DNA from 2 places in the Bradyrhizobium sp. PRIMUS42 genome. Region 2 is predicted to be linked to the other one. Evidence: predicted binding sites of a transcription regulator. Region 2 holds the regulator's gene; the other holds the start of a gene.
The links. Region 2 encodes PhoB, which activates phosphate uptake and scavenging genes when phosphate is short. Its sites were predicted from a motif close to TGTCATNNANCTGTCAT; they were not measured.
Positions count from the first base shown of each region.

Region 1: a site for PhoB is predicted at 2,154-2,170, ahead of MOV75_RS30895 (YbhN family protein). Genes of this name have one in related genera too.

Region 1 covers NZ_JALBGZ010000637.1:105-3,637, forward strand. The annotation lists partial or broken gene MOV75_RS30890 (hypothetical protein) at 1-810, opposite strand, end outside; gene MOV75_RS30895 (YbhN family protein) at 901-1,983, opposite strand; gene MOV75_RS30900 (ferritin-like domain-containing protein) at 2,410-2,916, shown strand; partial or broken gene MOV75_RS30905 (MFS transporter) at 3,199-3,533, shown strand, end outside.
Region 2 covers NZ_JALBGZ010000243.1:791-8,301, reverse strand. The annotation lists partial or broken gene MOV75_RS18960 (ATP-binding protein) at 1-829, shown strand, start outside; gene pstS (phosphate ABC transporter substrate-binding protein PstS) at 974-1,987, shown strand; gene pstC (phosphate ABC transporter permease subunit PstC) at 2,147-3,136, shown strand; gene pstA (phosphate ABC transporter permease PstA) at 3,141-3,992, shown strand; gene pstB (phosphate ABC transporter ATP-binding protein PstB) at 3,989-4,810, shown strand; gene phoU (phosphate signaling complex protein PhoU) at 4,822-5,538, shown strand; gene phoB (phosphate regulon transcriptional regulator PhoB) at 5,562-6,269, shown strand; gene MOV75_RS18925 (GcrA family cell cycle regulator) at 6,554-7,066, opposite strand.

The DNA.
Region 1 (3,533 bases), on a different contig from region 2:
GTACAGCGAGCGGTGGCAGGGCGCGTTGAACCAGAGCGCGCTGTAGCGTTGCCAGTTGGCGAGCGTATCCGGCGCTTCGCAGGCGCGGCCGCCTTTGAAGCCGTGGCGGCTCGGACGGTAGTATTGCGCACCGGCGGTACCGAGATAGGAGCGGAAGCAAAAGCCTTCGTCGGACAGTGCCAGCGGCCGGTCCGGATTGCCTTCGCCCGAGGCGATGCTGTCGCCGAGGCCGGCAACGAAGATGTCGCGGACCTGGATCTCGGTCTGGACGCGCTGGGTCGGATCGGAGCCGGAGGAGACGTCGACGGTCGCGACCGTCTGCTTGCCGTAGCGGACACGTAAGTTGATCGGCTCGGCGCAGTCGAAGGTCGATTGTTGCGGGCCGTCGCCGTCGTCGAACGACCAGGCGCAGGTGGCGCCGACCGGCACGGCGCCAACGAGGCGCACGGTGACGGGATGGTCGATCGGGGTGAGATAGTTTTCCTTGGTGTTGTCGCGCGTGCAGGGCTGGTTGACCCGGCCCTGGAGGTCGATGCAGAGGCGGTTGACCATGTTGCGGGCCCAGCCGCGGCCTTCGCTCTGGAGCTCCAGCGATTGTTCAGCGGCCAGGATGTTGCGGTTGCGTGCGTTCTCGACATGGAGCAGGAAGTCGCGCTCCTCGCGGAACAGCCGGAAGCGGTTACGCACCTCCCAGCTGATCTGCAGGGTGCCGGCGTCCTGAGCGGCGGCGCGCTGGGGCGGCAAGGCGATCAGAATCCCCGCAAGCAGCAGGGCGCCTGCGGAAAGGGTACGAAGGGGGAGTGGGATCATGGCCCGCTGTTCAACGGCAAAGTTGAGGCGGAAATAAGAGAGGATTGCTCCCCCGCCTGCAACCTTTGTCTCACGGGTTTGAGGATCCGCCTACCGCTTGCCAACCTGCCGCAGCGCCCGTTCACGCTCCATCGTGGCCACCTGCTTGGGCAGATTAGCCTGGGCGCAGGCCTCCGCCAGCCGTCGTCGCTCCTGCCACGGCGCGACCACGTTCATCCAGAGCTCGCGCGTGCCCATGATGGAGATGGCGAGGCCGAACGGGATCACGAAATAGAGGATGCGGAACACCAGCAGTGTCGCCAGAAGCTCTTCGCGGCCGAATTGGGGCAGCGCCACCAGCATGGCGGCATCGAACACGCCGATCGAGCCGGGCGCATGGCTGGCAAAGCCGATCAGCGTCGCCAGGATGAACACCACGGCAAGCGACATGAAGTCGATCGGCGGATTGGCAGGCATCAGCAGATACATTGCCAAGGCGCAGAAGCCGAGATCGACCACGCCGATCAGGATCTGGACCAGCGTCAGCGGCGCCGAGGGCAGCACCACCTTCCAGCCCTTTTGGCCGAGCTCCCGCCGCTTCTCGCCCATGCACAGCCAGACCAGATACGCGCCAATCGAGGCAAGGCCGCCGAGCGCGATCAGCCGGTTGATCGACGGGGGAAGCTGATCCATCGAGGACGCCGCATCCGGATGGATGGCCAGCCCGATCGAGAGCACGAAGATGTTACCGAGCCAGAAGGTGAGGCCCGACAGGAAGCAGATCTTGGCGACGTCGATCGCGTTCAGCCCGTAGTCCGAATAGATCCGGAAGCGGATCGCGCCGCCGGTGAAGACGGTGGCGCCGATGTTGTGGCCGATCGAATAGGACGTGAAGCTGGAGAGCGCTGCGATGCGATAGGGCACCTGCTTCTTGCCGATCGTTCGCAGTGCAAAAAAGTCGTAGAATGTCAGCGTACAGAACGCGAAGAAGACGCAGATGGCCGCGAGCCCGATGCTCCCGCGGGGAATCTCGGTCAACGCGGTCAGGATGACCCCGGTATCGATGCCCTTGAGGGTCCGCACCAGCGTGGTGATCGCGAAGGCGATGATGAAGATGCTCGCGGCAACTCCGAGCCGTCGCCAGCCGATCCATCTCTTGAAGCCGCGCTTCAGCGCAGGCAGCAGTCCGTGCATTCATCCTCCCGGCGGGGGGCAAGACCGACCGGGCCAGGTATTGGCCAGTCGGGTGCGATCATGGCCAAAGGCAGGCATCGATCGCTAGGCATGATCCAGCTCATTTAAGGCAAAAACAGCGGCTTGTGCAGCCCTTGACAACAATAGGTTCTGCGCGGGACCGGCCATTTTGTCATACGCGGTTCACATCGAAGGCGCTTTAAGCATATGAGTCGTGAAACCGGCCGGCTCGCGCATTTCGCATGCTGCCATGATCTCAGATCCCGGCGCCGTCCGTATTGTTCCAGCGCAAGCCTTACGGGCCTTTTTTGGAACGTCGCTGCCGCGCGCTCGTTGTGCCCCATCAGCAACCGGACATGGCGGAATAAGCGGCTTTTCGTGCAGGCCGCTGCCGTCGTGTCTCAGAAACCGAACGAGGACGGAACGATGGGACTGTTTACAAAAGACATCAAGACCATGAACGACCTGTTCGTGCACCAGCTCCAGGACATCTATTACGCCGAGCAGCAGCTGACCAAGGCGCTGCCGAAAATGGCAAGCAAGGCTACCGATCCCCAGCTGAAACAGGGCTTTTTGACGCACCTCGAGGAAACCAAGCAACACGTTGCTCGGCTCGAGGAAGTCTTCAAGATGCACGGCGTCGCCGTGAAGGCAGTCGATTGCCCGGCCATTGACGGCATCATCGAGGAAGCCGACGAGACCGCCGGCGAAGTTGCCGACAAGGCGGTGCTCGACGCGGCGCTGATCAATGCGGCCCAGGCCGCCGAACATTACGAGATCGTGCGCTACGGCAGCCTGATCGCCTGGGCCAAGCAGCTGGGCCGCAACGACTGCGCCAGCGTGCTCGCCAAGACGCTCGAGGAAGAGAAGGCGACCGACATGAAGCTGACGAAACTCGCCGAGAGCAAGGTGAACCTGCGCGCGGCGAGCTAGGGCAAGGCTCATTGCGACGAGCGCCGCGCGGTCATCCGCGCGGCGCGTTCTGCTTCTTCACCATCCGCCATGCTCCGCCTGGCGCGATTGCGCACGGGGGCATCCAGTACCCCGCGGTCGCACTTCGTTTGCACGATCTCCGCCACGGAGTACTGGATCCTGCGCGGGCCATGACACCGGAATTGTGGTGCCTCGAGCGCACGCATCCATCATTCGGTCATTCTCGAAGCATGATGGTGCGGCCAAGTCTATATTTCGCATGGGGCTGCAATCGGGTGCAGCATGCGAGCCAACACCATCAGACCTCAAACCTTCGACAACCGGGTCGCCACACCGCGCGCTTCGTCGCCTCTTGCGACCTCTCTCACACTGGCGGCAATGAGCCTCGGCTATGGCGTCGTGCAGCTCGACGTCACCATCGTCAACACGGCGCTGGATGCGATGGGCAGGACGCTCGGCGGCGGCGTCGCCGAACTGCAATGGGTGGTCAGCGCCTACACCATCGCGTTTGCCGCCTTCATCCTGACCGCCGGCGCGCTCGGCGACCGCATCGGCGCCAAGCGCGTCTTCATGGCCGGGTTCGCCATCTTCACCGCGGCGTCGCTCGCCTGCGCGCT
Region 2 (7,511 bases):
CGATCGCTGGATGGAGCTCATGATCACGCCGGTGCCGGTGCCGACCAGCTTCGGCGGCGCCGACAAATGCATGCTGATGACCTTTCACGACCAGACGCCGCTGCGGCGGGTCGAGGAGATGCGCGCCGACTTCGTCGCCAATGCCAGCCACGAGCTGCGCACGCCGCTCGCCGCGCTGTCGGGCTTCATCGACACGCTCCAGGGCCAGGCCAAGGACGATCCCAAGGCGCGCGAGCGCTTCCTCGGCATCATGCACAACCAGGCCACCCGCATGGCGCGCCTGATCGACGATCTGCTGTCGCTGTCGCGGGTCGAGCTGTCGGCCCATGTCCGGCCCGACACCCTGGTCGACCTGCTGCCGATCATCCGCCAGGTCGCCGACGGGCTCGAGCCGCTGGCGCGCGAGCGCCAGGTCGAGGTCGAGATCCATTTGCCTGATAGCCCGGTGATGATCGCGGGCGACCGCGAGGAGCTGCTCCGCCTGTTCGAGAATTTGATCGAGAACGCGCTCAAATACGGCGCCTCCGGCGGACGCGTCATCGTGTCGCTAACCTCGGGCGCGGCCACTGATGGAACTCAGGAAATCCGGATCATGGTTCGCGATTTCGGCCCCGGAATCGCTCCCGAGCACCTGCCACGACTGACCGAGCGGTTCTACCGGGTGGACGTCGGCGACAGCCGCTCGCAAGGCGGGACCGGGCTCGGATTATCGTTGGTGAAACATATTCTTAATCGCCATCGCGGCCGGCTTTTGATCGAAAGCGTGCCAAGACAGGGCGCCACTTTCAGCGCTTGTTTTCCCCAGGCGAAGGCCCCGGCTCAGATCTAATAATCAAGCGATTTCAATCGCTTGATGGTGTCATCCGGCTGTCACGAAACCTTCGTAAAAGCACAGCCGACCGCTCCTAAACGGGCGGCGTGGGGAGCGCGATCGGGCGCTGATGGCGCTTCGCTCCCCTGTATGGAGACCAGCATGAATTTCCTCAAAACGATCGTCGCTGCCGGCGTGGTCGCCGCGTCGGCGACGGCGGCCTTTGCTGCCGACATCACCGGTGCAGGCGCGACGTTCCCGTTCCCGATCTATTCGAAGTGGGCTGACGCCTACAAGAAGGAGACCGGCAACGGTCTGAACTACCAGTCGATCGGCTCCGGCGGCGGCATCAAGCAGATCCAGGCCAAGACCGTGACCTTCGGCGCCAGCGATGCGCCGCTCAAGGCCGAGCAGCTCGAGAAGGACGGCCTCGTCCAGTGGCCGATGGTGATGGGCGCCATCGTTCCCGTCGTCAACCTCGAGGGCGTGAAGCCCGGCGAACTGGTGTTCGACGGCGAGACCCTGGCCAGCATCTATCTCGGCAAGATCACCAAGTGGGACGACGCCGCGATCAAGAAGCTCAATCCGAACGCGAAGCTGCCCTCGGAGGCGATCACCGTGGTCCGCCGCTCGGACGGTTCGGGCACCACCTTCAACTTCACCAACTACCTCTCCAAGGCCAGCGCGGACTGGAAGAGCAAGGTCGGTGAGGGCACTGCGGTCGAGTGGCCGGTCGGCGTCGGCGCCAAGGGCAACGAAGGCGTGTCGGGCAACATCAGCCAGACCAAGAACTCGATCGGCTACGTCGAGTACGCCTATGCCAAGCAGAACAAGCTGACCTACACCGGTCTCGTCAACAAGGCCGGCAAGCCGGTGCAGCCGACCGTCGAAGCGTTCCAGGCGGCCGCCTCCAACGCCGACTGGGCCAAGGCGCCCGGCTACTACGTCATCCTGACCGACCAGCCCGGCGAGAAGTCCTGGCCGATCACCGCGGCGACCTTCATCCTGATGCACAAGTCCGCCACCGACAAGGCGGCCTCGCAGGAAGCCATCAAGTTCTTCCGCTGGGCCTTCAAGAGCGGCGGCAAGGCGGCCGAGGAGCTCGACTACATCCCGATGCCGGACAGCGTCGTCCAGCTGATCGAGAAGACCTGGGCTGCCGAGATCAAGAGCTAAGAAACGGCTCTCGTGTCCCGGACGCGGCAGCGTGAAACGCTGCCCGCTGAGCCGGGCCCGCCAAGAACCAGGCCCCGGATCGGCGCAGCGTCGCATCCGGGGCACGCGACCAAGAACAAGCGTATATAAAAATGGGCACAGGGGATCGGCGTGGCAGAAATGGCCGTTCAGAGCGATATCATCGACGACGCCGGACCGTATGACCGCGCCAAGGCCTTGAGCGCGTTCAAGCTCGGCGACGTCACCTTCTACTGGATCACGCGGCTGTCCGCGATCTCGGTGCTGTTGATCCTCGGCGGCATCATCATCTCGCTGATCGTCGGTGCGTTCCCGGCGATCAGGGAATACGGCCTTTCCTTCCTGTGGACGCAGCGCTGGGCGCCGTCGGCCGATCCGCCCGTGCTCGGCGCGCTCGGGCCGATGTACGGCACGCTCGTCACCTCCTTCATCGCGATGCTGATCGCCATTCCCGTCGGTCTCGGCATTGCGATCTTCCTCACCGAGCTCTGCCCGCAATGGCTGCGCCGCCCGATCGGCATGGCGATCGAGCTGCTCGCCGGCATTCCCTCGATCATCTACGGCATGTGGGGCTTCTTCGTGCTGGGCCCGTTCCTGGCCAACACCTTCCAGCCCTTCATGATCAGGATTTTCGACGGCGTCCCCGTGCTGGGCGCGATCTTCGCAGGTCCCCCGTCCTATCTCAGCACGTTCAATGCCGCGCTGATCCTTGCCATCATGGTGCTGCCCTTCATCACCTCAATCTCGGTCGACGTGTTCAAGACGGTGCCGCCGGTGCTGAAGGAGGCCGCCTACGGCGTCGGCTGCACCACCTGGGAAGTCGTGCGCAGCGTGGTGATCCCCTACACCCGGGTCGGCATCATCGGCGGCGTCATGCTGGCGCTGGGCCGCGCGCTCGGCGAGACCATGGCGGTGACCTTCATCATCGGCAATTCGTTCCGCATCTCCTCCTCGATCTTCGCGCCAGGGACGACGATCTCGGCGGCGATCGCCTCCGAGTTCGCCGAGAGCGACGGCCTGCACCAGTCCGGCCTGATCCTGCTCGGCCTGTTGCTGTTCGTGCTGACGTTCTTCGTGCTGGCCGCCGCGCGGCTGATGCTGATGCGGTTGGACAAGAAGGCGGGGAACTAACGTCATGGCTCTCAATCCGATCTATTCGCGCCGCCGCCGCAAGGACTTCGTCATCCGTGGGCTCTGCATCGCCGCGGCCGCCTTCGGCGTCACCTGGCTCGCGCTGATCCTGGCCACGCTGCTCTACAACGGCCTCGCTGGTCTGAATCTCCAGGTCTTCACCGCCGACACGCCGCCGCCCGGCTCGACCGAGGGCGGCCTGCGCAACGCCATCGTCGGCTCGATCATCATGACCGTCCTCGGCGTCGGCATCGGCGCGCCGCTCGGCCTGTTCGCCGGCACCTATCTCGCCGAGTACGGCCGCAACGACAAGCTGACCTCGGTGATCCGCTTCATCAACGACATCCTGCTCTCGGCGCCCTCGATCATCATCGGCCTGTTCATCTATGGCGCGGTGGTGGTACCGATGCGCGGCTTCTCGGCGATCGCAGGCGCGCTGGCTCTCGCGGTCATCGTCATCCCGGTGGTGGTGCGCACCACGGAGGACATGCTGCTGCTGGTGCCGAATCCGCTGCGGGAAGCCGCCAGCGCATTGGGCCTTCCGCGTTCGCTGGTGATCAAGCGCATCGCCTATCGCGCGGCGCGCTCGGGCCTCATCACCGGCGTGCTGCTCGCCACCGCCCGCGTCGCCGGCGAAACCGCGCCGCTGCTGTTCACAGCGCTGTCGAACCAGTTCTTCAGCCTCGGCCTGGACAAGACGATGGCCAACCTGCCGGTCACCATCAACAATTTCGTCCAGAGCCCCTACGCCTATTGGAAGCAGCTCGCCTGGAGCGGCGCGCTGCTGATCACCCTGACCGTGCTTGCCCTGAACATTGGCGCGCGCATCATCGGCGCCGAGAGGACTGCAAAATGAGCGAAATGTCTGTTTCCGTGAGCGCGCCGACCGTTCATCCCGGCTCGCAGCCGCTGCCCGAGGCACCGGCCAAGGTCACCGCGCGCAACCTCAACTTCTATTACGGCGAGCACCACGCGCTGAAGAACATCAACCTGACGCTCGGCGCCAACCGCGTCACGGCCTTCATCGGCCCGTCCGGTTGCGGCAAGTCGACCCTGCTGCGCATCTTCAACCGGATGTATGATCTTTATCCGGGCCAGCGCGCCACCGGCCAGCTGATGCTCGACCAGACCAACATCCTCGACCCCAGGCTCGACCTCAATCTGCTGCGCGCCCGGGTCGGCATGGTGTTCCAGAAGCCGACGCCGTTCCCGATGACGATCTACGAGAACATCGCGTTCGGCATCCGCCTCTACGAGAAGATCTCGAGGTCCGAGATGGATGACCGCGTCGAGAAGGCGCTGCGCGGCGGCGCGCTCTGGAACGAGGTCAAGGACAAGCTCAACGCCTCCGGCCTGTCGCTCTCCGGCGGTCAGCAGCAGCGCCTCTGCATCGCGCGCACCGTCGCGGTGCGGCCCGAGGTGATCCTGTTCGACGAGCCCTGCTCGGCACTCGATCCGATCTCGACCGCCAAGGTCGAGGAGCTGATCCAGGAACTGTCCGAGAACTACACGATCGCGATCGTCACCCACAACATGCAGCAGGCGGCGCGCGTCTCCGACAAGACCGCCTTCATGTATCTCGGCGAGCTGATCGAGTTCGACGACACCAGCAAGATCTTCACGTCGCCGACCGACCGGCGCACGCAGGATTACATCACCGGCCGGTTCGGCTGAGGAGACGGAACATGGGTACTGAACATACCGCCAAGGCTTTCGACACCGACCTCCAGGAGCTCACCCGCCTGGTCGCCGAGATGGGCGGCATCGCCGAGCGCATGATCGTCGAATCCGTCGACGCGCTGATCCGCCGCGACGTCGCGCTCGGCCAGCGCGTCGTCACCATCGACGCCGAGCTCGACGCGCTGCAGAAACGCATCGAGGAACGCGCCGTGCTCACCATCGCCCGCCGCCAGCCGATGGCGGTCGATCTGCGCGAGATCGTCGGCGCCATGCGCGTTGCGACCGACCTCGAGCGGATCGGCGACCTCGCCAAGAACATGGGCAAGCGGGTCGCCGCGCTGGAGACCGACTTCCATCCGCTGAAGCTGTTCCGCGGCCTGGAGCACATGACCGACCTCGTGCAGCAGCAGGTCAAGTCGGTGCTGGACGCCTATGCCGCGCACGATCTGCCGGCGGCGATGGCGGTGTGGAAGGGCGACGAGGAAGTCGACGCGATCTGCACCTCGCTGTTCCGCGAGCTCCTCACCTACATGATGGAGGATCCGCGCAACATCTCGTTCTGCATCCATCTGATGTTCTGCGCCAAGAACATCGAGCGGATCGGCGACCACGCCACCAACATCGCCGAGACCGTGTTCTACATGATCGAGGGCCAGGCGATCACCGACAAGCGGCCGAAGGGCGACATGACCACCTTCGCCACGACGATCCCGAATAGCTGAAGACCTCAAGGAGCGACGACACCATGGGCGCACGCATTATGGTGGTTGAGGACGAGGAAGCTCTCACCGAGCTTCTTCGCTACAACCTCGAAGGCGACGGCTATGACGTCGAGACGGTCATGCGCGGCGACGACGCCGACACCCGCCTCAAGGAGCACATTCCCGACCTGATCGTGCTCGACTGGATGCTGCCCGGCCTGTCAGGCATCGAGCTGTGCCGCCGCCTGCGCACCCGTCCCGAGACCAAGCAGCTGCCGATCATCATGCTCACCGCGCGCGGCGAGGAGAGCGAGCGTGTACGTGGTCTTGCGACCGGCGCCGACGACTACATCGTCAAGCCGTTCTCGGTGCCGGAGCTCTTGGCGCGCGTGAAGGGGCTGCTCAGGCGCGCCAGCCCCGAGCGGCTCGCCACCGTGCTCGCCTATGGCGACATCGAGCTCGATCGCGACAAGCGTCGCGTCGCGCGCTCGGGCCGGCCGATCGATCTCGGCCCCACCGAATATCGGCTGCTGGAGTTCTTCCTGGAGCATCCCGGCCGCGTGTTCTCGCGCGAGCAGCTGCTCGACAGCGTCTGGGGCCGCGACATCTACATCGACGAGCGCACCGTCGACGTCCATATCGGCCGCCTGCGCAAGCTGCTCAATCTCGGCCGCGAGCAGGACCCGATCCGCACCGTCCGCGGCGCGGGTTATGCGCTGGACGATCGCTTCGCGAAGGCTGAGCAGACGTAAGGTTTGCGGGCTGGTGTTTGGCGAGCTGCGGCGACACACTCAGTGTCTTCCCGGGGCGCGCGCAGCGCGAGCCCGGGACCTCCGCGCAAGCGCTTGCGCTCGTCGCGATAACCACAGGACGTGGTTTGGCGAAGACTCGGAGTGACCATCTCGCGCAACAATTGCGCCCTGTGGTTATGGATCCCCGCGCCCCGTGCGAAATTGCGCACTAGGCGGGGATGACATCGAGTAATTGGAGCCGTCATCACGTGACAGCGCCGTCCTTAGTCAACTAATTCGCTAACTCACCGCGGGCCCGGCTTGGCCGGTGCACGACGACGGTCCGCTGCGGGCTGATACGCCACGCGCGAGTGCTGGGCGCAATAGGGCAGGCCGGAGAGCGCCTTGCCGCCGCAGAAGAAGAAATCCGGGCTCGAGGGATCGCCGACCGGCCAGTGGCAGGTCGCCTCGTTCAGCTCCAGCAGCGACAACCTCTGGCTCATCGGCACCACGTTGTCGTAGGTGACCGGTTCTGCCTCCACCTCGACCTCGAAGGCCTGCGCCAGCGCGGTGTTGCCGCGCGCAATGGGGCGGGTCACCCGCATCATGTGCTGCGCGGGACGCGCCTTGCGCGGCCGGGGCGCTGCCGATGAAGGGCTCTTGGCGCGGCCGGACAGACCGAGCCTGTGCACTTTGCCGATCACGGCATTGCGGGTCACATTGCCGAGCTCTGCTGCGATCTGGCTGGCCGAAAGTCCGGCCTCCCAGAGCTTTTTCAGCTGCTCGACGCGATCATCGGACCAGGTCAAAACCGTCATTGCACCCTTTCCCTCGCTGCCGGCCAGCCATCCTGGGGCCTTGCAGCGAATGCCTAAGCCTTCAAAAACCCGTGCCGTCAGAATCCCTTAAGGCTCGCCGGGCGCGTGACTGACGCCCGAACGTTTACGCCGGTACAAGAGGACTCTTGGGATCAGAACCGCTGCACGAGATGTCGTATCTGACAATCCAAACGCTACAATATGGCGTGACTCCCGCGCAAGAGTCCGCCGACTCGCTTCCACATGTTCCGTGGTGAAAACCCGCAAAATCGGCACCGCAAGACTACGGATTCAGCGTTTCCCGAGGCTTTCCGGGCGGCATTGACACCCGTCTTGCCAAGCATAAGATAGTCCTGCGTGCCGCCCTTAAAAGGCGGCACGTTTCGTTTTCCGGGCCGGTCAATGGTGCGTTGCGCAATGCACGCGTCACACCGTCCGCAACATT